DNA from 2 places in the Pseudoduganella sp. R-31 genome. Region 1 is predicted to be linked to the other one. Evidence: riboswitches for the same ligand, from Rfam matches in the RefSeq annotation. Region 1 holds a riboswitch; the other holds the start of a gene.
The links. Region 1 has a riboswitch for thiamine pyrophosphate ahead of ACN9MY_RS22050 (TonB-dependent siderophore receptor). Riboswitches for the same ligand answer to the same signal wherever they lie in the genome.
Positions count from the first base shown of each region.

Region 2: it holds a riboswitch for thiamine pyrophosphate, as region 1 does, so the genes downstream of both, thiC (phosphomethylpyrimidine synthase ThiC) here and ACN9MY_RS22050 (TonB-dependent siderophore receptor) in region 1, are expected to answer to the same signal.

Region 1 is NZ_CP183986.1:4,867,655-4,883,493, forward strand. Features, by position in the region: gene ACN9MY_RS21985 (ATP-binding protein) at 1-883, shown strand, start outside; gene ACN9MY_RS21990 (cysteine synthase A) at 1,072-2,037, shown strand; gene ACN9MY_RS21995 (VOC family protein) at 2,127-2,606, shown strand; gene ACN9MY_RS22000 (YciI family protein) at 2,633-3,058, shown strand; gene ACN9MY_RS22005 (YciI family protein) at 3,070-3,762, shown strand; gene ACN9MY_RS22010 (LacI family DNA-binding transcriptional regulator) at 3,759-4,751, opposite strand; gene ACN9MY_RS22015 (RNA polymerase sigma factor) at 4,822-6,081, shown strand; gene ACN9MY_RS22020 (EthD family reductase) at 6,097-6,423, shown strand; gene ACN9MY_RS22025 (VOC family protein) at 6,529-6,927, shown strand; gene ACN9MY_RS22030 (GFA family protein) at 6,934-7,347, opposite strand; gene ACN9MY_RS22035 (Imm26 family immunity protein) at 7,358-7,816, opposite strand; gene ACN9MY_RS22040 (ferritin) at 7,926-8,228, opposite strand; gene ACN9MY_RS22045 (iron-containing alcohol dehydrogenase) at 8,354-9,517, shown strand; TPP riboswitch at 9,525-9,623, shown strand; gene ACN9MY_RS22050 (TonB-dependent siderophore receptor) at 9,697-11,787, shown strand; gene ACN9MY_RS22055 (hypothetical protein) at 11,830-12,345, opposite strand; gene ACN9MY_RS22060 (hypothetical protein) at 12,827-13,531, opposite strand; gene ACN9MY_RS22065 (AAA family ATPase) at 13,535-14,050, opposite strand; gene pnuC (nicotinamide riboside transporter PnuC) at 14,047-14,664, opposite strand; gene ACN9MY_RS22075 (hypothetical protein) at 14,887-15,354, shown strand; gene ACN9MY_RS22080 (S46 family peptidase) at 15,415-15,839, opposite strand, start outside.
Region 2 is NZ_CP183986.1:1,544,262-1,560,100, reverse strand. Features, by position in the region: gene ACN9MY_RS07180 (M56 family metallopeptidase) at 1-532, opposite strand, end outside; gene ACN9MY_RS07175 (S-(hydroxymethyl)glutathione dehydrogenase/class III alcohol dehydrogenase) at 778-1,884, opposite strand; gene ACN9MY_RS07170 (response regulator) at 1,922-2,314, opposite strand; gene ACN9MY_RS07165 (ANTAR domain-containing response regulator) at 2,472-3,101, opposite strand; gene thiE (thiamine phosphate synthase) at 3,119-3,736, opposite strand; gene thiD (bifunctional hydroxymethylpyrimidine kinase/phosphomethylpyrimidine kinase) at 3,746-4,744, opposite strand; gene ACN9MY_RS07150 (thiazole synthase) at 4,741-5,523, opposite strand; gene thiS (sulfur carrier protein ThiS) at 5,540-5,743, opposite strand; gene thiC (phosphomethylpyrimidine synthase ThiC) at 5,740-7,599, opposite strand; TPP riboswitch at 7,677-7,788, opposite strand; gene ACN9MY_RS07135 (hypothetical protein) at 7,846-8,463, shown strand; gene ACN9MY_RS07130 (DUF4382 domain-containing protein) at 8,632-9,834, shown strand; gene ACN9MY_RS07125 (acyclic terpene utilization AtuA family protein) at 9,999-11,804, shown strand; gene ACN9MY_RS07120 (acyl-CoA dehydrogenase family protein) at 11,801-12,919, shown strand; gene ACN9MY_RS07115 (SDR family oxidoreductase) at 12,931-13,803, shown strand; gene ACN9MY_RS07110 (acyl-CoA carboxylase subunit beta) at 13,803-15,440, shown strand; gene ACN9MY_RS07105 (acyl-CoA dehydrogenase family protein) at 15,455-15,839, shown strand, end outside.

The DNA of each region.
Region 1 (15,839 bases):
GCCGGTCGAATGGCTGGGCTGGGCCGGCGTGGTGGCGCTGGTGTCGCTGCTTGGCGCAGCGCTGATTTCCAGCCTGATCAACCTGCCGCTGAAACGGCTGACCGCCGCCGCGCGCGAGATTGCCCAGGGCCGCCATCCGGACCCGCTGCCGGAAGTCGGGCCGCAGGAGGTACGCCAGGCCAACCGCAGCTTCAACCAGATGGTGGATGACTTGCAGCAGGTCGAATCCGACCGCGCTGTGATCCTGGCCGGCATTTCACACGACTTGCGCACGCCGCTGGCGCGCATGCAGCTCGAGGTGGAAATGGCCAAGCTGTCGCAGGAGGCGCGCGAGGGCATGCAATCGGATATTGCGCAGATGGATGCCATCATTGCCCAGTTCCTCGATTACGCCAAGCCGACCGAGGCGTCCAGCTTTATCAATGTGGACATGGTGGCGCTGCTGAGCGATTGCGCGCATGAGGCTGGACGTCATCCGGATGTGAAGGTTACGGCTGAGCTGCCGGAGCATGCGCATGTGCTGGGCAATGCAACTGACCTGAAGCGGGTGATTGCCAACCTGGTCGAGAATGCCCGGCGCTATGGCAAGACGCTCGATTCGGATGTGACCGAGATTGATATCAAGTGCTCGGTGCGGGGAGTGCATACGGCCAAGCGCGTTGTTGTCGAGGTGCAGGACCACGGCGTGGGTGTGCCGGAGGGGCAGATTGCGCAGTTGCTCAAGCCGTTTACGCGGCTGGATACGGCGCGCGGGCAGGCCAACGGGGCCGGGCTGGGGCTGGCGATTGTGGACCGGGTGCTGTCGCGGCATGAGGCGGAGCTGGAGGTGTCCAATCGTGAGGGGGGCGGGTTGAAGTTCACTATTTCTTTGCGGGCGCTTTAAAACCGGTAAACCTGGGTCTGACCCGCAGGGTCAGACCCAGTCTGCTCATCTGCCGCTGGTTTCGGTTGTGCGCACTTGATCTTCGACGAAAGTCAACAGCCTCGACCCAACAGCAAGACGCAAGACCGTTGGGGGTCTGACCCTACGGGTCTGACCCCGAATTACCGGTTTTGGGCTAAATTGAAGTCATGCTCCGCCAAGGCTTCGCCGACGCCATCGGCCATACTCCCCTGATCCGCCTCGCCCGTCTCTCGGCCGAGACCGGCTGCGAAATCCTGGCCAAAGCCGAGTTCATGAACCCCGGCGGCTCCGTCAAAGACCGCGCCGCCCTCGCCATCATCCTCGACGCCGAGCGCTCCGGCCGCCTGAAACCCGGCGGCACCGTCGTCGAAGGCACCGCCGGCAACACCGGCATCGGCCTGGCCCACCTGTGCTCCGCACGCGGCTACAAATGCGTGATCGTCATCCCCGAAACCCAGTCCGAGGAAAAATTCGCCATCCTGCGCACCCTTGGCGCCGAAGTGCGCCCCGTCAAAGCCGTCCCCTACGCCGACGACAACAATTACCAGAAAGTCGCCGGCCGCCTCGCACAGGAATTGCCCAACGCCATCTGGGCCCAGCAGTTCGACAATCTCGCCAACCGCCAGGCACACTACGCAACAACCGGCCCAGAAATCTGGCACGACGCGCATGGCCGCATCGACGCTTTCACCTGCGCTACCGGCACTGGCGGCACCCTGGCCGGCGTCGCCCGCTACCTGAAGGAGCAGCAGCCGAACATAAAAATCGTGCTGGCCGATCCCTACGGCAGCGCGCTCTACAACTGGATCAAGCACGGCGAACTGAAGAGCGAGGGCAATTCGATTTCGGAAGGCATCGGCAACAGCCGGGTCACCGCAAACCTGCAAGGCACACCGATCGACGACGCCATCCGCATCGACGACAAGGCGTGCGTGCAGATGGTCTACCGCCTGTTGCGCGAGGAAGGCCTGTACGTCGGCGGCTCGAGCGGCATCAACGTGGCCGCCGCGGTTGAGCTGGCAAAACAGATGGGGCCCGGCCACACGATAGTCACCCTGCTGTGCGACCGCGGCGCCACTTACGCGGCCCGCCTGTTCAACCCGGAATGGCTGGCTGAAAAAAATCTTTTGTAATCGTGTCGATCTGGCGCATCGCCGTTCGTCGTGGGAATATGGAGGCCGCAAACGGTGTCCAGTTCCCAAACAACGAATGGAGATTCACCATGACTGTCAAACCAATTCCAGAAGGCATGCGCACTGTTACCCCGCACCTGGTCTGCGAAGGCGCTGCCGATGCCATTGCTTTCTACAAAAAAGCCTTCAACGCGGTAGAAAATTCCCGCATGCCCGGCCCTGGCGGCAAGATCATGCACGCCCAGATCAGCATCGGCGATTCGAACATCATGCTGGTCGACGATTTCCCTGACGCCGGCTGCTTCGGCCCGAAACACTACAAGGGCACGCCGGTAACCCTGCATATTTATGTGGAAGACGTGGACGCCGCCTACAAGCGTGCAATCGACGCCGGCGCCACTGCCAAGATGCCCCCTGCCGACATGTTCTGGGGCGACCGCTACGGCGTGCTGGTGGACCCATTCGGCCACTCCTGGTCGATCGCCACCCACAAACGCGACCTGACTCCCGCGCAGATGGAAGAAGGGATGAAGGAAATGATGAAGAACTCGCCTGAGTGCAAGGGCTGATTTTTAAATTCAATCGAGAGGACACCATGCGATTCATGCTCATCGTCAAAGCAACCCCTGATTCCGAAGCCGGCAAGATGCCGAAAACCGAACTGCTCGCAGCCATGGGCAAGTTCAACGAGGAACTGGTGAACGCCGGCGTACTGCTGGCCGGCGAAGGCCTGCACCCCAGTTCGCGCGGCGCCCGCGTGCATTTCTCGGGCAGCAAGCGCACGGTCATCGACGGCCCCTTCTCGGAAACCAAGGAGCTGATTGCCGGCTTCTGGCTGATTCAGGTAAAGTCGCTGGCTGAAGCCATCGAATGGGTCAAGCGCTGCCCCAATCCGATGGAGACCGACTCAGATATCGAAATCCGCCAAGTGTTCGAGGCCGAGGATTTCGGCGCCGAATTCACGCCCGAACTGCGTGAGCAGGAGGCGCGCATCGCCAGCAAGATCGCAGCGCCCGTTTAAAGGAGACTTCAATGCAGTACATGGTAATTCGGAAGGCCGACGCCACCTCGGAATCGGACAACTTCCCATCCGCTGAACTGGTGCAGGCCGTACCGGGTGCCAAATGGCTGCGTTCCAGCGCCGACGGCGGCCTGCGCATGCGCCGCCGCGACGGCCAGTGGCTGTACGAAGAAGGCCCGTTCGAAGATGTGAGCGTGGCCGGCTTCACCTTCATCGAGGCCGAAGACCGCCGCGCCGCCAGCGAACTGGCTGCGCGCTGGCCATCGGCGGACGCGGAAGGCAGCGCCGTGGTCGAAGTGCGCGAAGCCGGTTGCCCCGGCGGCTGCGTAGGCTTCGACACCGGCGCGGCGCCCAAGCATACCGCCTGGGCCATCCTGTTGCGTTCCGATGCCGTGGCGGAGCAGGATTTCGAACCGCCGGCGGCAGTGATCGACATCATGAACCGCGCCAACAATGCCGGCATCGCCGCCGGTGTTGCACTGTCTGGCGAAGGCTTGAAGTCCACCGCACGCGGTGCGCACGTCAAGTTCAGCGGCGGCAAACCCTTCATCACCGACGGCCCGTTTGCCGAGGTGAAGGAACTGATCGCCGGTTATTGGGCGGTGGATGCGGCTTCGCGCGATGATGTCATCGCCTGGGTCAAGTCCTACCCCTACCCTAACCCCGGCGATATGGAAGTGGAACTGCGCAAGGTTGCGATCTAATCCCGAGTGGCGGTGGAGGCGCGCAGCACGAGTTGCGCGTTGACCACCGTCAGCGGCTCGACTTCCTGGCCTTCGATGGAGGCCAGGAGTTTCTCCATGGCCGCCGCGCCCATCTGTTCGCTGTTCAGGTCCACGCTGGTGAGGGCCGGCGAAGCGAAACTCCCGAACTGGATATTGTCGAAGCCGACCACGGAAACGTCTCCCGGGACGCGGAAGCCCAGCGCCTGGGCGGCTTTCATGAAACCCAGCGCCAGCAGGTCGTTGAAGCAGACCAGCGCGTCGGGCGGCTGCCTGCCCAACATGATCGATGAGCTCAGTTTCTCGCCCGCTGACGACGCTGGAGCTTCGGCTTCGAATACGCTCAGATCCAGTCCTTGCGCCGCCAGTGCCTCGCGCACGCCGGCCATGCGCTCGCGGTCGCGGCGCGAATTGGCGTAACCCATGTAAGCTACCCGCTTGTGGCCTTGCGCCAGCAGGTGACGCGTGACCATGAAGGCGCCAAGCTGGTCGTCGCTGGCCACGGAAGGCAGCTTGATATAGTCCGGCCGGCCGAAAAATACCGATGGACGGTCCAGCGCCAGCAGCCAGTCCAGTTCCTCCTCCGGCGTGCGGGAATAGACGATCATGCCGTCCACGCGCCGGCTCAGGGCTTCCAGCAGTTGACGCTCGCGCTCCGGGGTTTCTTCGGTATCGACCAGCAGCACGGTGTAGCCGTGGGACTGGGCCACGCGGTTGGCGCCTTTTACCACGCTGGCGTAGTGAGGGTTCGTAATATCCAGGATCGACAGGCCGATGGTCCTGGTGCGCCCGGTAATCATCGACTGCGCCATCGGATTGGAGCGGTAGCCCAGTTCCTCGATGACGCTGGCCAGCCGGGCTTCGACCGCCGGCGAAAAGCGCTGCGCGCCGTTGACGAACTTGGAAACCGTGGCCGTGGATACCCCCGCGGCGGCTGCCACATCACGGATTGTCGCTACGTTCTTCTTCATCGGCCGGTACATTATTGGAAAAGTTGCCGAGTTTATCACGCCATCACTGCCGTGATGGTAAAGTAGCTGGATGAACGACAACAGCATCCACCGCGCCATCGACGCTGTCTGGCGCATCGAAGAAGCGAAGATCATCGCGGTCCTGACACGCATGCTGCGCGACGTCGCACTGGCGGAAGAAATGGCGCAGGATGCGCTGGTCAGCGCGCTTGAGACCTGGCCGGAAAACGGCACGCCCGACCGGCCAGCCGCCTGGCTGATGCAGGCGGCGAAGAACAGGGCGCTCGACTACCTTCGCCACCAGAAGCTGGTGCACGAGAAAGAGCCCGAGCTGACCTACGAAATCGAAGGCTTGCTGCAGGACGCCGCGCCGGACCTCGAGCGCGAGCTCGATGACAATATCGGGGACGACCTGCTGCGCCTGATCTTCATTTCCTGCCACCCGGTGCTGACCATGGAAGCGCGCGTGGCGCTGACCTTGCGCCTGCTGGGCGGCCTGACGACCGACGAAATTGCACGCGCCTTCCTGGCGTCCGAATCGACGGTGGCGCAGCGCATCGTGCGTGCCAAGCGCACCCTGGGCGATGCCAAGGTGCCGTTCGAAGTGCCGCGTGGCGCCGAGCTGGAAGAACGCCTGGCCGCGGTACTGCAGGTGATCTACCTGGTCTACAACGAGGGTTATTCCGCCAGCGCGGGCGCCGACTGGATGCGCCCCGCCCTGTGCAACGAGGCGCTGCGCCTGGGGCGCATCCTGGCCGAGCTGGTGCCAGGCGAACCGGAGGTGCACGGGCTGGTGGCGCTGATGGAGATCCAGTCGTCGCGGTCGCGTGCGCGCACAGACGCGCAGGGTAAGCCGGTGCTGTTGTTGGAGCAGGACCGCACGCGTTGGGACCAGATGCTGGTCCGGCGCGGGCTGGCGGCGCTGCAGCGCGCGCAAGCGTTGAATCGGGTGCCGGGGCCATACGTGCTGCAGGCCGCCATCGCTTCCTGCCACGCCCGCGCGCGCCGGGCCGAAGACACCGACTGGCAGCAGATCGCCGACCTGTACCTGGCGCTGGCGACACGCGCGCCTTCGCCGGTGGTGGAATTGAACCGCGCGGTGGCGCTGGCCATGGCTTATGGGCCGGAGGTGGGGCTGGAATTGGTGGACCAATTGGTCGACGAACCGGCGCTCAAGCAGTACCACCTGCTGCCAAGCGTGCGGGGCGACTTCCTGTTCAAGCTGAACCGCCTGCCTGAGGCACGTTTCGAATTCGAACGCGCCGCGAAGCTTACGCAAAATGAGCAGGAGCGCCAACTATTGCTGACACGCGCCGCGGCCTGCGGTTGAACAGGAGAGAACCCGATGATCAAAGTTAGTGTCATGTACCCATATGCCGCAGATGCGCGATTCGATCACGCCTACTACCGCGAGAAGCATATGCCAATGGTGAAACAGCGGCTCGGCGCAGCGTGCCTGTATTACACGGTGGACAAGGGCGTTGCAGGCGGCGCTCCGGGCACAGACCCCGTCTATGTGGCCAAGTGCGATTTCGTCTGCACCTCTGTCGAAGCCTACCAGGCAGCCCGCGCGCCGCACGCGCAGGAGATCTGGAGCGACATCGCGAATTACACGGATATTCGACCCGTGCTTCAGATCAGTGAAGTGGTGGTGGAGCGTTCAGAGGCCTGATTCAAGGAAAAGAGGTTTTTTCATCAGCGTGTCGATTCTGTGCCCCGCCATCCGTCGTCAGGATGCAGCACCGAATTACCGTTCCACATCAATCAAGGAAACGCCATGAAAAAACAAGTCATCCTCAATTTGCCAGTGAAGGACCTGGAAAAGTCCAAGGCCTTCTTTTCCGCGCTCGGCTTTACGTTCAATGCACGATTCAGCGGCGATAACGCGGCATTCATGAACGTCGTCGGCGACACAATCCAGGCCATGCTGACGACCGAACCTTTCTTCAAGTCCCTGATTGGCAAGCCCGTCGCGCAGGCCAAGGAAGCCAATGAAATGGTCATCTGCCTGAGCTGCGAAAGCCGGGAAGAAGTCGACACCCTCATCGCCAAGGCCATTGCCGCCGGGGGCCGCACGCCGCACCCGCCGGAGGACCATGGCTTCATGTACGACCAGGGCTTCGAGGACATTGACGGCCACCTGTGGAACCTGGTGTGGGTGGCGCCGGAAGCCTGACAGCGACTAGGCGCGTTCAAGAGCGCCATCGCGGCGCGTGCGGCGGTAGCGCGGCAGGTCGTCGCAGATCGGCTCCCAGTGCAGGCGGCTATCGGCAAAGGTGTGGTCCTGCGGCGGCAGTGCTTCGGGATCGTCCAGGCTGGCGGTGGTGATGTCCAGTTCGCCGGGCGTGCTGTCATCGGCAAAGGTGAGGTGGGTGCCGCAGACGCCGCAGAATTCGCGCGTCACGCCGGGGCTGGAATGGAAGATGGCGGGCTTGCCGCGCACATAGCGAAACTGGGTGCGCGGTACGCTGAACCAGGCCACGCTGGGCGCGCCGGACAGGCGGCGGCACATCGAACAATGGCACCAGGTGCAATTCAACACCGGCGCGTCTGCTTCATACTGCACTGCGCCGCAAAAACAGCCGCCCGTGTACATAGGGATCTCCCTACTCCAGCAATTTGGTCATGAGCAGTTCCGCCGAGCCGTAGCCAAACAGCGAATCGCTCTCCAACCCCTCCGTGTCGTATGGCACGGACACTTCGCGCTCCGGCTTGGCCGGATCGTCGCCGTAGGTTGCCTGCCAGGCGCGCTTCAAGGCATCGGCGCGGCGGATGAACATCGGCACCGGCCAGTCGATGCGCTGGAAGCCGATGGTATTGCCGATCACCGGCCAGCGCCCGTTGGCCAACGCGATGTCGCCGGTGCGGATCACCTTCAGCACATCGTTCGCCTTCAGCTGCTGCACGTCCGCCAGGGTCGGCAGCGTCCAGTGGGTCGGCCCGAACAGGTAGGCCAGCATGACCTTTCCTTGCGGTGACAGGCGAGCCACCAGTCCGGTGGCATAGCCGCCATTTCTAAGCGGGATGGCAAACCAGCTGCCCTCCCGGTACGGCTGCAACTTCATCGACTTCCTTTCTCGAAGTCGGGGTCAGGTCTGGCAATCGGACACGGGCTCGACCGTAGGCGACGCCTACGGTCGAGCCCGTGTCCGATTGCCAGACCTGACCCCGACTTTAATCACCATAGTGGTACTGCGCGGCGATCGGTCCCGCCTTGAACAGCGCTTCCTTCATTTCCTTGTCCATTTTCGGGTCGCGCCGGCGCACCCATTCCAGCAGCATTGCGATCTGCTTGCGCGTGGAATCGCGGTGGCTGGCCATGACCAGCTTCAGCTCGGGGTCGGTGCACGTTTCGATGCGCTGGTTTTGCAAATCCAGCATCTCGATCTTCTCGCTCAACGACGTTAGCGCCCGGTGCATGTCCAGCACCTGGGCATTCAAATAGTCGCGCGGCTCGACCACGTGTTCCTGTGTCATCTCACTCTCCTTAGACATGCGGGTACACGCATTGTCAGCCTGCGGCGCGGATTTCTCAAGTGTAGCAAGGCGCTTGGCGGGGTGTCGCACGGATGGGCGAGATTTGCGCGATAATGCCGGGCACTATGCAAAACTTCGAATTCCACAATCCAACCCGTGTCATCTTCGGCGTGGGTCAAATTACCTCCTTGGCAAAACATATTCCTTCCAATGCACGCGTATTGATGCTCTACGGTGGCGGCAGCATCAAGTCGAACGGCACGTACGACGAAGTGCGCGCGGCCCTGGCAGATCACACCGTGCTCGAGTTCTCCGGCATCGAGCCAAATCCGCGCTATGAAACCTTGATGGAAGCAGTCGAGCTGATCCACCGCGAAAACATCGATTTCCTGCTGGCTGTAGGCGGCGGTTCTGTTGTCGACGGCACAAAATTTGTTGCCGCGGCGGCGGCATATGACGGCGATGCCTGGGACATCCTGAAAATCGGCGGCAAAGTGATCAAGGCTGCCCTGCCCTTTGGCGCCGTACTGACCCTGCCGGCTACCGGCTCGGAAATGAATAGCGCCAGCGTGATCAGCCGCGCCGAGACAAAGGAAAAGCGCGCCTTCATGAGCCCGCATGTTTATCCGCGCTTCTCGGTGCTGGACCCGGCCAAGACCCTGACCCTGCCGCTGCGCCAGGTCGGCAACGGTGTGGTCGATGCCTTCGTCCACACCACCGAACAATACCTGACCTACCCGGCCAATGCGCCGGTACAGGACCGCTTTGCCGAAGGCTTGCTGCAAACGCTGCTGGAACTGGGCCCGCAAGTGCTGGCGCGCCCGGACGACGTGGAAGTACGCGCCAACATCATGTGGACCGCCACCATGGCGCTGAATGGCCTGATCGGAGTCGGCGTGCCGCAGGACTGGGCAACCCACGGCATCGGCCACGAACTGACCGCGCTGTTTGGCCTCGACCATGCGCAGACGCTGGCGATAGTCCTGCCGGGCATCCTGCAGATTCGGCGCGAAGCCAAGCGCGGCAAGCTGCTGCAGTATGCCGAACGTGTCTGGGGCCTGCATGCCGGCAAGGGCACCGACGATGAGCGCATCGACGCGGCCATCGGCAACACGCGCGCCTTCTTCGAGCAGATGGGCGTGCCGACCCGCTTGTCCGGCTACGGCCTGGGCGCGGAAGCGATCGACGCCACCGTCGCTGCCATGGAAGCTGCCGGCCTGACGGGCCTGGGCGAACGCCGCGATATCACGCCTGCCGACGTGCGCAAGGCGCTGCAACTGAGCCTGTAGTACAATACCGCCTCGCTAGGGGTCCTCGCGCATGTGCGCGGGGTGAGAAATACCCTCCGAACCTGATCTGGATAATGCCAGCGAAGGAAAGCGTAGATGGTTGAAGGCCCGCAGCCCCGGGGCCTGCTCTCACCCTCGTGCTCTCCCGCTGGCGCATAACGTACAGCTTGAGCACAAACATGAATAGCACTCGCCTCACACTGGCCGCACTGGCCATTGCTTCCGCCTTCGCCCCTGCCGCCCATGCGCAGGACCAGAAAATGACCGAAGTGGTCATTACCGCCAACCGCGTGGCCGCCGAACGCGCGTCCGTGGCCGGTTTCAGCGACCAGCCCTTGCTGCAGACGCCTGCTTCCGTCACCGTACTGACTCGCGAACAGATTCAAGACCTGAACATCGGCACTACCACTGACGCCGTCAAGTACGACGCCAGCATCGGTGACGCGTACAACGCCGTTGGCTATGCCGAGCAGTTCTCGATTCGCGGCTTCAAGCTGAATAACGCCAACTCCTACCGCAAGGATGGCCATCCGATTTCCGGCGATACCCAGATCCCGCTGGAGAACAAGGAAAGCATCGAAGTGCTGCGCGGGCTGGCCGGCCTTCAGCAAGGCGTCGCGGCGCCAGGCGGCGTAGTGAACTACGTGACCAAGCGTCCAACCGAGAACAACCTGCGTTCCGTGCAGTTCAAAGTGAGCGAGCGTGGTTCCGTGCTGGGCACGGTGGACCTGGGCGGCCGGTTCGAAGATAGCCGATTCGGCTACCGTTTCAATGCTGCAGGTGAGCGCATGCGCTCCATCATCAAGGGCGCTGACGGCCATCGCAGCTTCGTGTCCGGCGCTTTCGATTTCCGCATCAGCCCACAGGCGCTGCTGCAGATCGATGCCGACTACCAGAAGAAGTCGCAGAAGTCGGCGCCAGGCTTCCAGCTGATCGGCGGCACCAACTTGCCGGTGGTCGATGCTGACACGTTCCTGAATGACCAGCCGTGGGCCAAGCCGGTGGAGACTGAATCCAGCAATATCGGCGTGAATTTCCAGTACCAGTTGTCGCCTGAGTGGAAGGCCACCCTGAGTGCCAACCAGCATCGCTTCAAGCGCGATGACTACACGGCCTTCCCATACGGCTGTGAGAACGAGTTGTTGTGGCCAGGCTATTGCACCAATGGTGACTACGATGTCTACGATTACCGCAGCCTTGGTGAAAAGAAGAAGCCGCTGTCTGCCAAGGCGCTGTTGAATGGCCGCTTCGCGACCGGTTCGATTCGCCATGAACTGGCTGCCGGCCTGTCCTTCTTCAGCAACCACGAGAGCTGGGGCGATTACGTATACGAGAAAGCAGGCGTCAGCAATATCTATCACCCAGTTGCAGTGCCAATGACCGACAAGCAGGTTGGCCCGGTTTCCGAGCGCCGCAATGATCATGAGCGTTCCGCCTTTGTGCAGGATGTCATCGGCCTGACCGATCAGCTGGCGCTGCATGCCGGCGTGCGTTACGCTTCCCTGCGCCGCAATGAGGTTGACGTGGTCCCGGTTCGCGAGAATTTCTGGCTGCCGAATGTGTCGCTGGTATTCAGCCCGACCGCCAAGCTGTCCTACTATGCGAACTACGCCCAAGGCCTGCAGTACGGTGGCGTAGCCCCACTCGGCACTTCCAACTATCCGCACGCCCTGGCGCCGGGCAAGTCCAAGCAGGTGGAACTGGGCGCGAAGGCTGAAATCAACGGCATCTCCCTGTCGACCGCGCTGTATCAGATCGATCAGGGCCTGGAGTTTACCGACCCGGTTTCCAACGCATTCGTGCGCAGCGGCCAGGAACGTCATCGCGGCCTGGAATTTACTGCGCAAGGCAAGGTGACTCGTGACCTGCTGCTGGGTGCTTCGATGGCGGCCATCCGCGCGAAGCAGGAAGACACCGGCCTGGCCGAACTCGATGGCAAGCGCGTGACCAATGTGCCGAACTTCAAGTCCACTGTGTGGGCTGATTACGCTGTGGCCGAAGTGCCTGGCCTGAAGCTGAATGCGAACTGGAGGTTCTCCGGCCGTAAGGCGTTCGACCAGGAGAACAAGAGCATGGTGCCTTCCTACCACGTGGTCGACCTGGGCGGCTCTTACGCAACACGCGTGAGCGGTTCGACGGTGATCCTGCGCGCGCAGGTGAAGAATGCGTTCGACAAATTCTACTGGCGCGATGTGACGCCGGAGCTGGGCGGCTACCTGTTCCCTGGTTCGCCTCGCACCTTCCAGCTGTCGGCGCAGGTAGACTTCTAAATTGGCAATGCGGAGCCGGGTCCAAGGCGGCTCGCGCTCCGCTTAACCAAACGGAAGAACTGCGGAGTCGGACAGATATGCATCGATTTCTTCTTGCGAAGTGTCGACATTGCTGATCATCTCAAGGAGGTGCGCGAGGTTCGGGAACTCAAGGCGCGCAGCGAAGTGTTTGGCCTCGAGAACTTCAGTTTCCTCCCCACCGTACTCCCAGACGTGAAGATTTATCATTTCGAAGAGTGCACGATAAATGGACGAACCGTACGAGGTGACTTCGCTTGGACGCTCCAAATAAAACGAGATGTACTCAGGTTCATTCAGTGCAATATCAACTGCGAAAACCAGCTCCCCGTGCTCCCATAACGGCAAAAGCGTTCTGTGTGCCAAGTCCTCCCAATTTCCTGGGTAATCTGGGGCTCCTTGCGAATAGAAGTAGTAGGGGCAATTAAACAGGTCTCGCATGCCCGCAGGGGCGTCGAGCGCGCCAAGGAAATCCTTTACGGTAAGTGGGAGATTCAAGTGATGAATTGCCTCAATACGGCGGCTTTCTGATACGCTCATGCTAGGGTCCAATTTGTTTTGAAAGGCCGACTACTGCCAACCATTCGGGAAGCGCGAAATGTGGCGGAGACAAAGCCTGGAAGTCCTAAGATTGAATTGCGTGGCCCCATCGGTCTGCCCTTACCTCTTCATTCAAACAGCTTCAGGCCTCGATCAAGACCATCGCATCGATCGCCCTTACCTAATGCAACAAGCCTAACGCCCTGCACCTCAAAGGTCTCGATCATTCTCCGAAGCTCATTGGCGTTCGATGGCTGCTTGCTCACATAACAATGCCCATCGGACGCGTACGAGAATATATCAGGGTCCACGGTAAAAGGCTTTCCACACGCAGTGCAGCAACCCGCCTCCACATAAAAGTCGCCGCTCACGTTGTCGGCGAACGGGGCGCGCCCGCCCCCTTCACTTTCGGCGCAGGAACTCCATAGCGCGTTCCGAAAAGGATGAGTGCCCCCTGTCGGCAATCTGCGATGGGCGCAGTTCAGAACAGGTACTGCGCACGCATCGAGAAGGAATTGGCTGCGCGTCCTGAGTTTTTGCCAAACAGGTAGGCCGCTTCGTATTTGAGGCGGCCCGCTTCGCCGAAGAATGCCGGGCCGGCGCGGTGCGATTGTTTTTTCGACGGCAGCCAGTTGTTCCACTTTCCTACTTCGCCAAAACCTTGCAGGCCGGGAGAGAACCAGCGCTTCCAGCGTTGTTTCACCTGCCACTGGTAGGCCAGTTCGGTTTCGTTCTGCTTCCCGTTGTCCATCTCACGCTGGAAGAACACGTTGAAGTTCAACTGGGTGCGCCAGATCTGCGTTTGCAGGACTGGTCCGAATTCCACGTAGTAGCCGTTATCGCTCCGCCGGGCACGCTCCACCAGCGTGTGCAACGCGACATCGACGTCGTACTGGCCCTGGGTCAGCAGGAAGTCGTTTTGCCATTCGACGCCGGTGTTGCGGGTTTGCCGCCCGTTGCGTTGAAACCATTGCGTGGTGAGTTCGGTGTACCAGCGCGACGTTACGCCATAGCCGATGCCGATCTCCGGGCTGGCGGTGTTGCGCGAATTCTTGTAGTGGGCGTTCCAGTATTTGTAGTCGATTGAAGCCTGGCCTTCTACGTCGTAAACGGTGACCATGTAATAACCGGTCTCGCCAAACGCCGCCGAGGGGAACATGGCGGCCAACGCGAGCAGTTTTTTCATGCTTCAATCCCCCAGGAGTTGAGCTACTTGCTTCAGGCGTTCATCGAGGTTGCCCGAGATGCGCGTGTACGGTACGCCGCGCCGGGCCAATTCATCGAGCAGGATCGCATCAATAATACCGCTGACATCCTGCTCCTCATGATGAAGTCCGTCAGGTATCCAGGCAAATTCGGGTTTGCAGACAAGGGTTATGTCGTATTGGCGCGACGATGCGAGACTTGCGAGCTGCTCGTCGATGCCGCCGAAGTAATGGATGCTGTAGACCGCCGTCATCAGCGGCGTGGTGTCGCAAAAGAGGAAGCGGCCGCTCTGTGCAGCCAAGGCATCTTCCCGCGCCACCTGGGTGGTGGCAATGTGGAACTGGTCGTTCGATACGGGAACGCATTGGCGCGCGTCGCAGAATTCGCGCAGGTATTCGGGCACCCAGACCGCGCCGTAGCGCTCTGCCAGCGCTTGCGCCAGGGTGGTCTTACCGGAGGATGCAGCGCCGATGATGGCGACGCGGTATGGCTGCTTCATTTCCAGACGACTGCTTCTTCCGGTTGGTCGCTGCTGCTGCCCTGCCAAGCCAGCAGGCCGGCAATCGCCATGGCGACGAACATGCCGTACAGGAGGGCCGTCAGCATCAGGCCTTTATGCACGTACAACGCGACGTACAGCACGTCGACAATGATCCAGACGTGCCAGTTTTCGATCTTCTTGCGCGACAGGAGGGCTTGGCCGACCAGGCTGCCGGCGGTCAGGAAGGCATCTGCATTCGGCACGTCGGTGTCGGTAAAGCGGCGCAGGAACCAGGCCAGGATTCCAAAGCCCACCAGCCAGGCCACGCCGCACACTACTCGGCCGCGCGTGTGCAGGGTCGACACCCCCAGCTGATTCCCGTGGTTCCCGTGCAGCCATTGGTACCAGCCCCAGATCGAAACCGTGATGAACACGCCCTGCAGCGCCATGTCGCCATACAGCTTGGCGCCGAAGAACACCGCGCCGTACATGGCGGATGACAGGATGGCAAACAACCAGGCCCAGTGGTTCTGGCGGATGTTCAGCCACACGGTCAGCACGGACAGCACGAACGACACCAGCTCCAGTGGCGTGGTGGTGGCAAGGCCGAACAGGGAAATGGTTTCGTTCATGGGTTTGCGTTTGGGTGACGCGGGATTATGCCATGAGCAGGAGTCCTAGCCAAACCAAGAAGTTGCAATTTTAGAATCACCTTCAGGCAGCAGTAGTATGGGGGTCGCGATTTAGAGGGAAACTCTTATTCGCTCTTATCCACACTTAGAACCTCTTATTTGAACTTTTTTTCTCTTAAATTGGTCAAAGTCTGCATGCTTTTTTGAAAGAAGGAGGATGCCATGACCAAAGTGCTCTTCAGCTTGCCAGCCTCACTTGAGACATACCAAGGCCTCGGAAATTTTATGTACACGCATGGCCTGAAACAGGAAATGTTCGAGATCGTCGACGAGGCGATCAACACCTGGATGGAAGGATTCGTGACGGCGCAGTCCAGGCGCGCCGCATCGACCCTGGATGGTTATCAATGGAAGAACGTATTCCTTCCCGACGGGACAACACTACGAAACGTCTACAAGCGCACAAGCTATCTCGCACATGTCGAAGGACGTGAATTGCTCTTTGAGGGCAAATGCGTTTCGCCAGCTCAGTTTGTCAATCGAGTCGGCGGTGCATTTCGCAACGCGTGGGCAACGATATGGATTCGTTTTCCGAATGAAGGGGAATGGAAACAGGCAATGAGCCTGCGCAAGAAAACGCCTCAATTTAAGAGCAAACAAGGTCGAACAAGAGGAAATAAGAGCGCCTAAGAGCGTTTAAGAGTTTTACTCCAAATCGAAAAGGGGCTCATTACGAGCCCCTTTTTTTGCTTACTTCTGCGGATACTTGATCGTCATTTCATTCAGCAGGTTGTCCGCATGGTCAACCTCCTTCATGACCCACAGCATGTAGCGCACATCCAGGTGGATGGCGCGCGTGATGTCGCGGTCGAAATACCAGTCCTTGGTGATGGACTCGTAAGTGGAGTCGAAGTTCAGGCCAATCAGTTCGCCGCGCTTGTTCATGACGGCAGAACCGGAGTTGCCGCCGGTCGTGTCAGCCGAGGACAGGAAGTCGACCGGTACGGTACCCAGTACCGGGTCCTTGAACTGGCCATAGCGCTTGGCCTTGACCGCATCGATCAGCGACTGTGGCGCGTCGAACGGCTCCTTGCCGGTGTGCTTCTCAAGGATGCCTTCCACCGTGGTGAACGGCCCCTTGGTAATGCCGTCGCGCCCTGGGTAGGCCGACACGG
Region 2 (15,839 bases), 3.3 Mb from region 1:
GCACCGGGCGGCGAATGCCCATGCGCTGCGCCAGTGCGGTGGCGCGCGCCTGCCAGGTGGCGTCGGCGTGGTAATGGTTGGGCAGGGTGCGGGTGCGCACCCACTGCAGGCCAAGCGACAGGCGCAGCGTCATCAGCGCGGCGCCGGCGGCCCACAGCAGCACCAGCCAGGGCATCTGGCGGCGCAGCAGGTATTCCCAGGAGGCCATGGCGTCGACGTCGACCAAGGCTGTTTCGGCGCCCTGGCCGTCGGCGACGCCGGGAATGGCGGCGATGGCGCCGGCTTCCAGCGGGGCCGGCAGCACGTAGCCGGTGTCGGCGGCGTCGGCCAGGCGCCAGGCGAAGTTGGCCAGCGGGAGCGCGGCGCACAGGAACAAGGCGATGCAAGCCACCAGGTAACGGGCCTGCGGCTTGGCGTTGCGCAGCGCGTGCAGGAGCAGCGCCGCGACGCAGCCGATCAGCAAGCCTTGCCACAGGAAGTGCAGCAGGGACCAGCCCAGGGCGGGGATGACGGCGTTCAGCAGGTTGCTCATGGCAGGCGGCTCCGGTTTGATGGTGTCCTTGCAAACTAGATTAAATGATCTAGAACTTTATGTCTAGAACTTTTTGTCTAGATCGGGATGCAAGTGCTCTGGAGCCAATGTAGCCGCGCGCCGCCACGGCGGCATGCGAAGTGCGACAGAATGCAGATTTGTTGTTCCAGGATGCTTAAAACCGGTAAACCTGGGTCAGACCCGAGGGTCTGACCCAACCGGCCGAAGCCACGGACTGTAGAGGTTTAGTAGACGACCACGGAGCGGATCGATTCGCCGCGTTCCATCAGATCAAAGCCTTCGTTGATGCGATCGAGCGGCAGGGTGTGGGTGATCAGCTCATCGATCTTGAGCTTGCCTTCCATATACCAGTCGACGATCTTCGGCACGTCGGTGCGGCCGCGCGCTCCGCCGAAAGCAGAGCCCAGCCAATGGCGGCCGGTGACCAGCTGGAACGGACGGGTGGAGATCTCCTGCCCCGCCGCCGCCACGCCGATCACGATCGACTTGCCCCAGCCTTTGTGGCAGCACTCGAGCGCCTGGCGCATCAGCTGCGTATTGCCGACGCATTCGAAGCTGTAGTCGGCGCCGCCATCGGTCAGCTGCACAATGGCGTCCACCACGTTCTCCACGTCGCGCGGGTTGATGAAGTGGGTCATGCCGAACTGGCGCGCCATCGCTTCGCGCGCCGGGTTGATGTCGATGCCGATGATCTTGTCGGCGCCGACCATCTTCGCCGCCTGGATCACGTTCAGGCCGATGCCGCCCAGGCCGAACACCACGACGTTGGCGCCCGCTTCAACCTTGGCGGTGAACAGCACGGCGCCGACGCCGGTGGTCACGCCGCAGCCGATGTAGCACACCTTGTCGAACGGCGCGTCGGGGCGGATCTTGGCCAGCGCAATCTCCGGCACCACGATGTAGTTGGAGAAGGTGGACGTGCCCATGTAGTGGAACAGCGGCTTGCCGTCCAGCGAGAAGCGGCTGGAGCCGTCCGGCATCAGGCCCTTGCCCTGGGTGGCGCGGATCGCCTGGCACAGGTTGGTCTTGCGCGACAGGCAGAATTTGCACTGGCGGCATTCCGGCGTGTACAGCGGGATGACGTGGTCGTCCTTCCTGAGCGATGTGACGCCCGGCCCGACGTCGACCACCACGCCTGCGCCTTCATGGCCGAGGATGGCCGGGAACAGCCCTTCCGGATCGGCGCCGGACAGCGTGTAGTGGTCGGTGTGGCAAATGCCGGTGGTCTTGATCTCCACCAGTACTTCGCCCGCGCGTGGCCCGTCCAGGTCCACTTCTTCAATGGTCAGGGGCGCGCCCGCCTTCCATGCAACTGCTGCTCTCGTCTTCATCCCGGTACTCCGAATGTGATAAAGACGACAGCATAGCCTAACTCCTCACCGCCAGCATGGACTCCAGCCCCAGCATGTGCGACACGGTGCGCCACAACTGGCGCGGCGAAGTCCAGGGCTTGGGCAGGAAGGCGTGGGCCTGGTGGTGCAGCATCGGCTGGCTGGCCGAATACAGCAGCACCGGAATGTCTTGCTCGGCCTGGCGCATGGAGCGGATCAGGGCGTGGCCATCGCCGTCGGGCAGGTCGGGATCGATCACCAGCAACGCGAATTCGCCTTGCTGCAACTGGCTTTGCGCCTGGTCGAAGCTGGCGGCATGCACCACGTGGATTTCGGGCGCCAGCAAGGTCGCCAGGACCACGGCGCTATCTTCATCGTGATCGACGTGCAGCACCCGTGGCGCCGGATGCAAATCAAAGGACATGTTCATGAAGCGGTTCTCCGCACTGCAGGGGGAATGGTCGGCGGAGCTGGGCCGAAGGATATTGCCGGGCCGCGAAGGAGTGGCGGCCGCTGAAGGGTGTTGCGGCGGGCGAGTCGGGGCCCACCGCAATAGTCTAATGCAAGAAGATGGCCTGCGGAAAGTCTTATTTTTTCAGGCGTGCGTTAAACGCTGCATGCAAGCCATTCAACATTTCCTCGGCGGCCAGCAGCTGGTCGGCCACTTCATTGATCTTGCGCCGGCTGGAGCGGGCGTGGTCGCGCAGTACTTCGAAGGCGGTGTTGCGGTCGGTCTGGTACTTGCACATCAACAGGCCGACGGCCAGGCTGGTCTCGCGGCCGGCCGCCAGCGCCGCGTTGAGGTTGATCTCGGTGCGCCGCAACTGGCGGATTTCGTCGGCGCGCGCCAGGCCGGCCTCGAAGGCCGGCATCAGGTGGTGCTCGTCGACAGGTTTCACCACGAAACCCACGGCGCCGTAGGCGGCTGCCTGCTTGCCGGCGTCGGCGTCGCCGCGGCCGGACAGGAACATGAAAGGCACCGTGGTGTTGCGGTTCAGCTGCTTGGCCAGCTCCAGGCCCGACATGCCCGGCATGTGGATGTCGAGCAGGGCCAGGTCGGGTTCGCGCTCGGCGATCAGGGACAAGGCCTGGTCCGATGAATGCGCCAGCATGGTGTCGTAGCCGGCGCGGGCTAGCAATTCGCCCAGGAACTCGGTCAGGATCTTGTCATCATCGACGATCAGGATCAGGCGCTTTTGCGGAGTCTGGGCGTTCATCGGCGTCAACCTTATGGTTATGCTAATGGACAAATTATAGACTGAAACTGCCGCACTGCCGCCGCTACATCTTCGGCCAGGTAGACGCTGGTGATAACCGCTACCAGCTGCGCCCCCTCGGCCACCAGCGGCGCGGCATTCTGCGGCGTCATGCCGCCGATGACGCACAGCGGCACGCTGATCACCTCGCGCGCATGGCGCAGGATGGAAGGCTGGGTGGTGACGGCGTACTGCTTCACCTTCGATGGATAAAAGCCGCCGAACGCCACATAGCTGGCGCCGGCCGCCTGTGCCGCCTGGGCGCGCGCCAGCTCGCCGTAGCAGGAAGCGCCAATCAGCTTGTTGGGGCCGAGCGAAGCGCGCACCTCGGCCAGCGGTGCATCAGTGCCGCCGAGGTGCACGCCGTCGGCGCCCAGTTCGCGGCACAGCGCCACGTGGTCGTTGACCAGGAAAGGCACGCTGTACTTGTGGCACAGTTCGCGCAGCGCCCCGCCCTGCTCGCGCCGCAGGGCGGCACTGGCGTCCTTGTGGCGGTACTGCAGCAGCGCGACGCCGGCGCGCAGGGCCTGCTCGGTGACCTCGAGCAGCTTGTCGGTGTCGTCCCAATTCGGGGTCACCAGGTAAAGTCCTTGCATTATTTCTCCTTATCGCTGCGGAATGCGCTGGCCGGGTGCGATCGCATATGAGGCGGCCAGTGCGCGCTGGGTGTAGCCTTGCGCCTTGGTTAATGCTTGTGCCATGGTATTGCCCAGCGCCAGCAGGGCTGCCGTGGCGGCGGCCAGCGTGCATCCGCTGCCGTGGAAGCCGCCGGGCAGGCGCGGCCAGCTCCAGTTCTGCTGGCGGTCCGGCCCGAGCCAGCGGTTGACCACCACGTCGCTGTCTTCGTCGTGGCCGCCGGTCACCAGCACGTGGGTGCAGCCCAGGGCGCGCAGCGCGCGGGCATGGGCCAGTGCATTGCCATGGGCAGTGCCATGCCATGCCCGCGGCACGCCAGGCGCCGCGCGGGCGGGCACTTCGCCACGCTCCGGGCCGGGTTCATCGTACGGTTCCGCGCTGCCAGCAACCGGCGCGGCGGCCATGGAGGCCATCATGGACTCCGCCGCGGCGCCCACGCGAACGGGAGCGCGATAGCGCGCCGCGTTGCCAGCCAGGGCTGCCGCCTCCGGTCCATTCGGCGTGATCAGCGTTGCCAGCGGCAGCAAGGGCGCCAGCGCCTGCACCGCATCGTCGCGGCCCAGCGCATCTCCGTGACCGCTGCGCAGCACGGGATCGAGCACCACCGGCGGATCGCTGTACAGCCGCTGCGCCCAGCCCGGCGCCGCGCCGGCTGCCGCGCGATGCGTGGCGCGCAGCTCGCCGATCAGCATGGCGATGGCCTGCGCGTTTTCCGCGCTGCCCGGAATGCCGATCTTCACCGCCGCCACCGGCACCTGCGCCAGCAGCGCGCGCGCCTGCTGCAGCACAACATCCGCAGCCACCGGCATCACCGCATGCACGCGGTTATTGTCCTGCACCGTGATGGCAGTCAGCACCGGCAGCGCATGCGCCCCCATCGCGGTGATGGCCTGGATATCGGCCGCCATGCCGGCGCCGCCCGAAGGATCGGCGCCGGAAAACACCAGCACGCAGGGCCGGTCGCTCATGCGAGCCTCCCCGCCGTCGGCGACGAAGGCGAGGCGGCGAAACGGCGCGGCATGCGGCCTGCCAGGAAGGCTTCACGGCCGGCCTGCACGCCCAGCTTCATGGCGCGCGCCATGCGTACCGGGTCGCCGGCAGCGGCGATGGCGGTGTTCATCAGCACGCCGTCGCAACCGAGCTCCATGGCAATCGCTGCATCGGAGGCGGTGCCGACGCCGGCATCGACCAGCACCGGCACCTTCGACTGTTCGATGATCAGCGACAGGTTCCACGGATTCAGGATGCCCATGCCGGAGCCGATCAGCGACGCCAGCGGCATCACCGCGCAGCAGCCGATGTCTTCCAGCATGCGCGCCTGGATCGGGTCGTCGCTGCAGTAGACCATGACGTCGAAGCCGTCCTTCACCAGTTCGCGCGCCGCGACCAGGGTTTCCGGCATGTTCGGGAACAGGGTCTTCTCGTCGCCCAGCACTTCCAGCTTGACCAGCTTGTGGCCGTTCAGCAGCTCGCGCGCCATCTGCAGCGTGTACACGGCGTCTTTCGCCGTGTAGCAGCCGGCCGTATTCGGCAGGATGGTGAATTCGTGCGGCGGCACATAGTCCAGCAGGCTGGGCGCGTGCGGGTCCTGGCCGATGTTGACGCGGCGGATCGCCACCGTGATGATTTCCGCGCCCGCAGCCAGCGTGGCTTCGCGGGTCTGCGGCAGGTCCTTGTACTTGCCGCTGCCGACCAGCAGGCGCGAGTTGTATTCCTTGCCTGCGATAACCAATGGTTTGTCTTGCATTTGCAGTCTCCCCTTTTTAGCCCCCGCCGATGGCGCGGACGATGTCTACTTTATCGTTGTGGTTGAGCGCGACCTGCGGCCAGCGCTGGCGCGGCACCACCTGGCGGTTGACCGCCAGCGCCAGCGCCTGGCCGGTCAGCTCGAGCGAATTGATCAGCTGGTCCAGCGTCTGCTGCGGCGGCACCGCATGCGCGGCGCCATTCAGTTCAATCTCGATCATGCTTGCTCGCGGTAGATGTTCGCGCCGCCCTTGACGAACTCGATCGATTTTTCCTGCATGCCCTTGGCAGCGAACTCGCGCACTTCCTGCGTGATCTTCATCGAGCAGAAATGCGGGCCGCACATGGAGCAGAAGTGCGCCACCTTGGCCGAATCCTTCGGCAGGGTCTCGTCGTGGAATTCGCGCGCGCGGTCCGGGTCCAGGCCCAGGTTGAACTGGTCTTCCCAGCGGAATTCAAAGCGCGCCAGCGACAGCGCGTTGTCGCGGATCTGCGCGCCCGGATGGCCCTTCGCCAGGTCCGCCGCGTGAGCCGCGATCTTGTAGGTGATGATGCCTTCCTTGACGTCGGCCTTGTTCGGCAGGCCAAGGTGCTCCTTCGGCGTCACGTAGCACAGCATGGCGGTGCCGTACCAGCCGATCTGCGCCGCGCCGATGCCGGAGGTGATGTGGTCGTAGCCCGGCGCGATATCGGTGGTCAACGGGCCCAGGGTGTAGAACGGCGCCTCGCTGCACTGCTCCAGTTGCAGGTCCATGTTCTCCTTGATGAGCTGCATCGGCACGTGGCCAGGGCCTTCGATCATCACCTGCACGTCGTGCTTCCAGGCGATTTGCGTCAGTTCGCCCAGGGTTTTCAGCTCGCCCAGTTGCGCCGCATCGTTGGCATCCCACACCGAGCCGGGACGCAGGCCGTCGCCCAGCGAGAAGCTCACGTCGTAGGCCTTCATGATTTCGCAGATCTCTTCGAAGTGCGTGTACAGGAAGTTTTCCTGATGGTGCGCCAGGCACCACTTGGCCATGATCGAACCGCCGCGCGACACGATGCCGGTCATGCGGTTGGCCGTCAGCGGCACGTAGCGCAGCAGCACGCCGGCGTGGATGGTGAAGTAGTCGACGCCCTGCTCCGCCTGTTCGATCAGGGTGTCGCGGAAGATTTCCCAGGTCAGGTCTTCGGCCTTGCCGTTCACCTTTTCCAGCGCCTGGTAGATCGGCACGGTGCCGATCGGCACCGGCGAATTGCGCACGATCCATTCGCGCGTTTCGTGGATATGCTTGCCGGTGGACAGGTCCATCACGGTGTCGCCGCCCCAGCGGATGGCCCAGGTCATCTTCTCCACTTCCTCGCCGATGGAGGAGGTCACGGCGGAGTTGCCGATATTGGCGTTGATCTTGACCAGGAAATTGCGGCCGATGATCATCGGCTCCAGTTCCGGGTGGTTGATGTTGGCCGGGATGATGGCGCGGCCGCGGGCAACTTCCTGGCGCACGAATTCCGGCGTGATCTCCTCAGGGATGGCGGCGCCGAACGATTCGCCACGGTGCTGGCGGCCCAGCAGGTCGGCCATGCGCTGGCCCTTCTCGCCCTGGGCACGCAGGCCGGCCAGGTATTCCTTGCGGCGCAGGTTTTCGCGGATCGCCACGTATTCCATTTCCGGCGTGACGATGCCCTGGCGCGCGTAGTGCATCTGCGTTACGTTGCGGCCGGCCTGGGCGCGGCGCGGCTGGCGGTGCAGCTCGAAGCGCAGCGCGTCGAGCTTTTCGTCGGCCAGGCGCAGGCGGCCGTAATCGGAAGTCGGGCCGGCCAGCAATTCGGTGTCGTCGCGCTCGGCGATCCAGGCGGCGCGCGGCGTGCCCAAACCCTTGCGAATGTCGATGGCGGCGTCCGGATCGCTGTACGGGCCGGAGCAATCGTACACGGTGACCGGTGCGTTGTCGCCGGACAGGCTGATTTCGCGCATCGGCACGCGCAGGTCCGGGCGGCTACCGGTAACATAGATCTTGCGGGAATTCGGCAGCGGGGTAACGGCTGCGGAGTCGACCTCGGCCTGGGCGGCGAGGAAGGTTGGATTGGCGTTCATTTTGGCTCCTTTGTTGGCGCAGGAGCCAGCAAAGGAGGTTAGGTTGCGCTTGCGGTTGCGCCGTGTAGGCGCAACCGCTGCGTATCCTGAAGCTTCCCTTCGCTGGCATTATCCAGATCAGGTTCGGAGGGTATTTCTCACCCGCGCACCCGGTATCGAACCGCGCGCACAGGACCCCTAGCGTGTGCCACCTTTCGGCAGCGAGCGGATTATATCTATAATCGGTGCGCATTAAAAGGAGACCGGATGCGATATGTAGTATTCCTGGCAGCGATGGCTGCGCAGGCCGCCATGGCGGCGCCAGGCGCCGATGCGCGCGCCCCAACGCTGGCCGAGCAGCGCTCGTTCGAACAGTTCATGCAGCGCACCGCGCCGGGCGCGCCCGTTCCGCCGCTGCGCATTGAGCGCGGACACGATGGAAGAAAATGGATTGCCAGCGCTAGCAGCGACGCGCCGCCGGTGCGCCTGGTGCTGCCGCTGTGCCGCGTCACGCGCACCCGCTACGCACAGCAGGCCGACGACAGCTGGAGCGCCGACAGCAGCCAGCATGTCTGGATTCACCACACCACCAGCTGCGGCACGCCGCCGGCCACGATGGTCGAACTGCGCGCGCCGCTGGCCGAGATCGACATGCTGCGCCTGATCCAGGCCCAGGGCGAACTGCTGCAGCGCGCTCGCCTGCTCATGGCCGGCAACACCAGTTGCGCACCAACGCGCTCGCGCAATTTCCAGTTGCGCGCACTGGGCCGCAGTCCCGATGGCATGTTCCTGCTTGCTTACGAAAGCGATATCGGCAGCAAGGTAGACGTGACGGTGCGGCCGTCGCGCGCGGAGCTCACCGCGTGGAATGTCAACTGCCCATAGGAGTGCGGGATGGCTGTGTTGCCATGCGCCAACACAAGGCGGAACCGCTCAGTTACTTGCCATCTGCAAGTGTAACAATTCGTTACTATGTGCGTAATCGCACATAGCGTTTTTCCTCTCGGTTCCGATAATGGAAGAGCACCAATAACTACTTCGAGAGGCAACACCATGAACTCCAAAGTCTCCCTGCTTCCACTCGCACTGACATCCCTCTTGCTCGCGGCCTGCGGCGGCGGTGGCGGCGGCGACGCCCCGCCGGTCCAGACCATGGGCACCCTGGGCGTGTCGATTACCGACGCACCGGCCTGCGGCTTCGATGCCGTCAACGTGACGGTCAACAAAGTTCGCGTCAACACAAGCGCGACCGCCAGCGACACCGACAGCGGCTGGACCGACATCACCCTGTCGCCCGGCAAGAAAATCAATCTGCTGAACCTGACCAACGGCACCCTGGATGCACTGGGCCAGACCTCGCTGGCAGCAGGCCGCTACAACCAGGTGCGCCTGGTACTGGACCCGAACACCGGCAACGCGACTGCCAACTCCGTGGTCCTGAGCGGCACCACCACCGAGATCTCGCTCGACACCCCGAGCGCGGTCCAGTCCGGCATCAAGATGAATGCCGACTTCACCGTGGAAGCGGGCCAGCGTTACGACCTGGTGATGGACTTTGACGCCTGCAAATCCATCGTCACCAAGGGCAATGGCAAGTACGCGCTGAAACCGGTGGTTAAAGTGATCCCGACTGCCCTGAACGGCATCAGCGGCTTCGTTGCCACGTCGACGCTGTCCGACGGCGTCACCGTCAGCGCCCAGCAAAACGGCGCCGTGGTGGCGGCGACGGTGCCAAGCGCCACCGGTGAATTCGTGCTGCCACGCCTGCCTCTCGGTAACTACGACGTGGTGATCACCTCCAACACCCACGCGGCCTACGTGGTGGGCGGCGTGCCGGTGACCTCCACCACCGGCATGGTTCCGATCAGCACCACCGGCGCGCCCTTCACCCTGGCCAACACCAGCCTGATGGGCTCGATCAGCGGCACCGCGACGCTGACCCCGGCCAGCGCCACCGAATCGGCCCTGGTCTCGGCCAAGCAAGCCATTACCGGCGGCCCGACCGTCACCCTGCGCTACGCCAACGCGGACCTGACCACCGGCGCCTACAGCATCACCAAGCTGCCGCTGGCCGCGCCGCAGTACGCCGCCTATAGCGCCACCCTGCCGCTGGCCTTCTCCAGCGCAGGCACGATCCCGGCAACCGGCATGTACAAGGTCGATGCCTCCGCCACCGGCTACACCACGCTGTCCAACGCCTCGGTCGACATCAACGTCGCCAACGCGGTCAACGTGAACTTCAACCTGGTGCCTTAAGCACCTGCGTCGGCTTCGCTGACGCTGCAGCCCCGGCCCCGCCACTGGCGGCAGCCGGGGCTTTTTCATGCGTCGTGCCGCAGCAACGCAGCACGCTTGCACAGGCACGCTTTTCCGCGGTATCCTGAATTATTCAATCGATTGATTTAATAAAAGGAGCCGCAGTGCGCGCAGGCAGGAACCATGTCCGGATCGGCGGTGCAGCAGGCTTCTGGGGCGACAGCGCCCTCGGCCCGCGCCAGCTGCTCGATGGCGGCGACCTCGATTACCTGGTTTTCGATTACCTGGCCGAGCTGACCATGTCGCTGCTGGCGGCAGCGCGCCGCAAGCAGCCCGGACTCGGTTACGCCACCGACTTCATCGACGTCATGCGCGACGTGCTGGGCGACGCCCTGGCGCGCGGCGTACGCATCGTCGCCAACGCCGGCGGCATCAACCCTCAAGGCTGCGCGGCAGCACTGCGCGCGCTGGCGGCGGAACAGGGGCTGGAGCCGCGCATCGCCGTGGTCGAAGGCGACGATGTATCTGCCCTGCTGCCCGCCCTGCATGCGGAAGGCATCGAGCTGCCGGCCACGGTGCTGAGCGCAAACGCCTACCTCGGCGCGCTGCCGATCAAGGCCGCGCTGGATGCACGCGCCGACGTGGTGATCACAGGCCGCTGCGTCGACAGCGCGGTGACACTGGGCGCCCTGATGCACGAATTCGGCTGGGCGCCCGACGACTACGACCGGTTAGCCGCCGGCAGCCTGGCCGGGCACCTGATCGAATGCGGCTGCCAGGGCAGCGGCGGCCTGTTCACCGACTGGGAGCAGGTGCCCGATTGGGCCAACAGCGGCTATCCGGTAGTGGAATGCCGCGCCGACGGCAGCTTCGTGCTGGGCAAGCCGGAAGGCACCGGCGGCCTGGTGACCCCGGCCGTAGCGGCCGAGCAGTTGCTGTACGAGATTGGCGATCCCTCGCGCTACCTGCTGCCCGACGTTGTATGCGACTTCACCGCCGTCACCCTGCAAGCCGAAGGCCCGCAGCGCGTGCTGGTGCAAGGTGCGCGCGGCCAGGCGCCAACGCCGACTTACAAAGTCAGCGCCACCTATGCCGACGGCTTCCGCAGTGCTGCGCAACTGACTGTGGTCGGCCACGAAGCGGGGCGCAAGGCGCGCCGCAGCGCCGAAGCGATCCTGGCGCGCACGCGGGCGATGTTCGCGCGCGCCGGCCTGGGCGACTATTCGGCAACCCATATCGATGTATTGGGCGCGAAGGAAGGCTTCGGCCAGGCAGTAATGTGGTTGGCGGTAGCGCACCCGCAGCGCGCCGCGCTTGAAATCTTCGCGCGCGAGATCGCCCCGGCCGGCACCTCCTGGGCCCCCGGCACTACCGGCTTCGGCGGCCGACCTGCCGTATCCCCCGCCATCAAACAGTTCTCCTTCCTGCTCGCCAAAACCCGCCTCCAGCCCATCGTCCACCTGCCCGACGGCACCACGGCCCAGCCCGTGTCACACCTTGGGATCATCACGGGGACGCCGAGTCCCCAAGAGGGACACGGCCTCGAGCATAGCGGCCCTGCACGGCAGAGCTCGTGTCACACCCTGGGGTCACACCCCAAGTGTGACACGAGCCCAACTGGAGAGGGGTGGCGCGTGGTGCCGCTGATCGAGCTGGCTTGGGCGCGTAGCGGGGATAAGGGGGATACCTCGAATATCGGCGTGATCGCGCGCCATCCGGACGACCTGCCTTTGCTCCGTGAGCAGCTCACGCCGGATGCGGTGGCGGCGTACCTGGCCGACAAGGTGCGCGGTGCGGTGACGCGCTATGAGCTGCCTGGAATTCGTGCTCTTAACTTCGTGTGCGAACAGGCTCTGGGCGGCGGCGGGATGGCGTCGCTGCGCCATGACCCGCTCGGCAAAGGCATGGCGCAGTGGCTGCTGGCGATGCCGGTTGCTGTGCCGCCCAACTTTACCAGCCGGAGGACATGATGGAAGAGGCACTGCGCGCCACGGTGCGACGTTTCGTCGAGCAGGAGCTGCGGCCACACGTCAACGACTGGGAGGAGGCAGGCACCTTCCCTCGCGCACTGTACAAACAGGCTGGCGAGCTTGGGCTGCTGGCCCTGGGCTTTCCGGAACCGGAGGGCGGCATTCCAGCCAGCTATCGCCAGCTGCAGGTGCTGAACGAGGAACTGTGCCGCACCGGCTGCGGCGGCTTGCTGGCTTCCCTGTTCAGCCACCGCATCGGCGCGCCGCCCATCGTGCATGGCGGTTCGGCGGCACTGCGGGCGCGTGTGCTGCCCGGCATATTCGCCGGCGAGAAGATCAGCGCCCTGGCGGTGACGGAACCGGGCGGCGGCTCCGACGTGGCCAGTCTGGCGACTACGGCCGTGCGCGATGGCGACCATTACATCGTCAATGGCAGCAAGACCTTCATTACCTCGGGCATGCGCGCGGACTGGATTACGGCGGCTGTGCGCACCGGCGGTGCTGGCGCCTCTGGCATCAGCGCCCTGCTGGTGCCCGGCGACACGCCCGGCCTGGCGCGCACCCCGCTGAAGAAAATGGGCTGGTGGTGCTCCGATACCGCAGAACTGCATTTCGACCAGTGCCGGGTGCCGGCCGCCAACTTGCTGGGTGCGGAAAACGCCGGCTTCGCGCTGCTGATGCGCAATTTCAACGACGAGCGCCTGATGCTGGCCATGCACGCCTGCTTCCTGGCGCAAGCCTGCCTTGACGAGGCGGTGGAGTGGGCGCAGCAGCGCAAAACTTTCGGCAAGACGCTGGTGCAGCACCAGGCCGTGCGCCACAAGCTGGTGGCGATGGCGACGCGCATCGAAGCCACGCGCGCCTTCATCGACAGCATCGTGGCGCGCATGGATGGGGGCGAGCAGCCGGTGGCGCAGGTATGCATGCTGAAGAACTTCGCGGCGCAAACCATGCAGGCCTGCTCCGGCGAGGCGGTGCAGATCCTGGGCGGCATGGGCTTCATGCGCGGCACGGTGTCGGAACGCGTCTACCGCGACGCCAAGGTGTATATGATCGGCGGCGGCGCCGAAGAAATCCTCAACGACCTGGCTGCGCGCCAGCTCGGCTGGTCCTGAAAGGAAGCTGAATGTATCAATCGATCTTCAAACCCGGCCTGTTCGAGGGCCGCACCATTGTCGTGACGGGCGGCGGCAGCGGCATCGGGCGCTGTGCGTCGCATGAGCTGGCGGCGCTGGGGGCGCGCGTGCTGCTGGTGGGGCGGGAATCGGCCAAGCTCGATGCCGTTCGTGCCGAAATCGCCCGCGCAGGCGGCGCGGCCTACGGCTACAGCTGCAATATCCGCAGCGAAGAAGCGGTGCGCGAACTGGTGGCTACGGTGGTGGCCGAGCATGGCCTGGTTCATGGCCTGGTCAACAATGCAGGCGGCCAGTTCCCTGCGCCGCTGCGCGAAATTTCGCAAAAGGGCTGGGAGGCAGTGGTGCAGACCAACCTGACCGGCGGCTTCCTGCTGGCGCGCGAATGCCTGAACCAGAGCATGGCCGAACATGGCGGCGCCATCGTCAATATCGTGGCCGACATGTTCGGCGGCATGCCCGATATGGGCCATTCGGGCGCGGCGCGCGCCGGCATGGTGAGCCTGACCGAGACCGCGGCTTTCGAATGGGCGCAATACGGGGTGCGGGTGAATGCCGTGGCGCCGGGCTATATCGCTTCTTCAGGCATGGACCAGTATCCACCGGAGATGCGTGACACCATCCGCGCCTTTCCGCGCACCGTGCCACTGCACCGTTTCGGTACCGAGTCGGAAGTGGCGGCGGCGATTGCCTTCCTGCTATCCGATGCGGCAGCCTTCATCACCGGCGCCACCTTGCGCGTCGACGGCGGCCGGCCCAACGTGCGGCCAGGCATGCCGATGCCTCGGCCGCGCCAGGCTGGGGCGACAGCGGCCTTCAACGGCTTCCACCTGGCTGCCGCGCCGCGCGTGCTGGAGGGCGAATAATGCCCGCGCTGGAGAGCCGCGTCGTGCCGCAGGGCGAAGCCTTCCAGGCCAACAGCGCTGCGCTGCAAGTGCAGTTGGGGCGCCTGCGCGAACTGGAGGCGCGCACGCGCGACAAGTCGGCCGCCTCGGCGCCTCTGTTCGCCAAGCGCGGCCAGCTGCTGCCGCGCGAACGCCTGGGTGCCCTGCTCGATGCCGGTGCCCCATTCCTCGAAATGGCGACGCTGGCCGGCTTTTGCCTTGACCATCCGGATCCAGAGCGCTCGGTGCCCGGCGGCGGAATGGTGGGCGGCATCGGCTTCGTCGGCGGCGTGCGCTGCATGGTGGTGGCCGACGATTCGGGCATCGATGCCGGTGCGGTGCAGCCGATGGGGATAGAGAAGTTCCAGCGCCTGCAGCAAGTGGCGCTGGCGCAGAAGCTGCCCTTCATCCACCTGGTCGAATGCGCGGGCGCCAACCTGCTGGACTACAAGGTCGAAACCTTCATCCATGGGGGCAGCGGTTTTTACTGGCTGGCGCGCCTGTCTGCGGCGGGGCTGCCTGTGATCAGCGTGGTGCACGGCTCGAGCACGGCGGGCGGCGCCTACATGCCCGGCCTCTCCGACTACGTGGTGATGGTGCGCGAGCGCGCCAAGGCTTTCCTGGCCGGGCCGCCGCTGCTGAAGGCAGCCACCGGCGAAATCGCCAGCGAGGAAGAACTGGGCGGCGCGCAGATGCACGCCGCAGTGTCAGGGCTGGCCGAATACCTGGCTGAGGACGATGCCGACGCGCTGCGCATCACACGTGAACTGGTAGCCAGCCTGGGCTGGAATGGCGGCGCGCCCCGGGCTGCGGCGCCGGCCGTGGCGGGCGGCGGCTACCAAGCGCCACTCTATGACGCCGCTGAACTGCTCGGCATCGCTCCCAGTGACCAGCGCAAGCCCCTCGATATGCGAGAAGTCATCGCGCGCATCGTTGACGGTTCGGCTTTCCTGGAATTCAAGCCCGGCTACGGCGCGGCCACCGTGACCGGCCACGCGGCCATCTGCGGCATGGCAGTCGGCATCATCACCAACAACGGCCCGCTGGACCCGGCCGGCGCCACCAAGGCGGCGCACTTCATCCAGCTATGCTGCCAGTCCGGCACGCCGGTGGTGTTCCTGCAGAACACCACCGGCTTCATGGTCGGCAAGGCGTACGAACAGGCCGGCATGATCAAGCACGGCTCGAAGATGATCCAGGCGCTGGCCAACGCCAACGTGCCACGCATCACCGTGCATTGCGGCGCTTCTTTCGGCGCCGGTAACTACGGTATGTCCGGGCGCGGCTTCATGCCGGACTTCTGCTTCAGCTGGCCCAATGCGCGCACCGCCGTGATGGGCGCCGAGCAGGCCGCGACCACGATGGCCATCGTGATGGAGGGCAGCATGCGGCGCAAGGGCCAGGAAGTCGACCATGCGGCGATTGCCGCCATGCGGGGAAAGGTGATCGACACCTTCGAGCGCCAGACCGATGCTTTCACTACATCCGGACGCCTGCTGGACGACGGCGTCATCGATCCGCGCGACACGCGCAAGGTGCTGGCCTGCGTGCTGGCAGTGTGCGACGAGGCGCGCCGGCGCGAGCTGCGGCCGGTGCAATTCGGCGTCGCCCGACCATAAATACTGGAGACCCCATGGAATACAGCCACGAACACTTGGAACTGCAGCGCAACCTGAAACGCTTCATCGAGACCGACATCAACCCGTTCGTCGACGAATGGGAGGCGGCGGAGATCTTCCCCGCCAAGGAAGTGTTCCGCAAGCTGGGCGCGCTGGGCATGCTGGGCGTGTCCAAGCCAGTCGAATTCGGCGGCCTGGGCCTCGATTATTCATATTCGATGGCGATGGCCGAAGCGCTTGGCCATATCCGCTGCGGCGGCGTGCCGATGGCGATCGGGGTGCAGACCGATATGGCGACCCCGGCGCTAGCGCGCTTCGGCTCGGACGCACTGCGGCGCGAGTTCCTGGCGCCGGCAATCAGCGGCGAGGCAGTGGCCTGCGTCGGCGTATCGGAGCCGG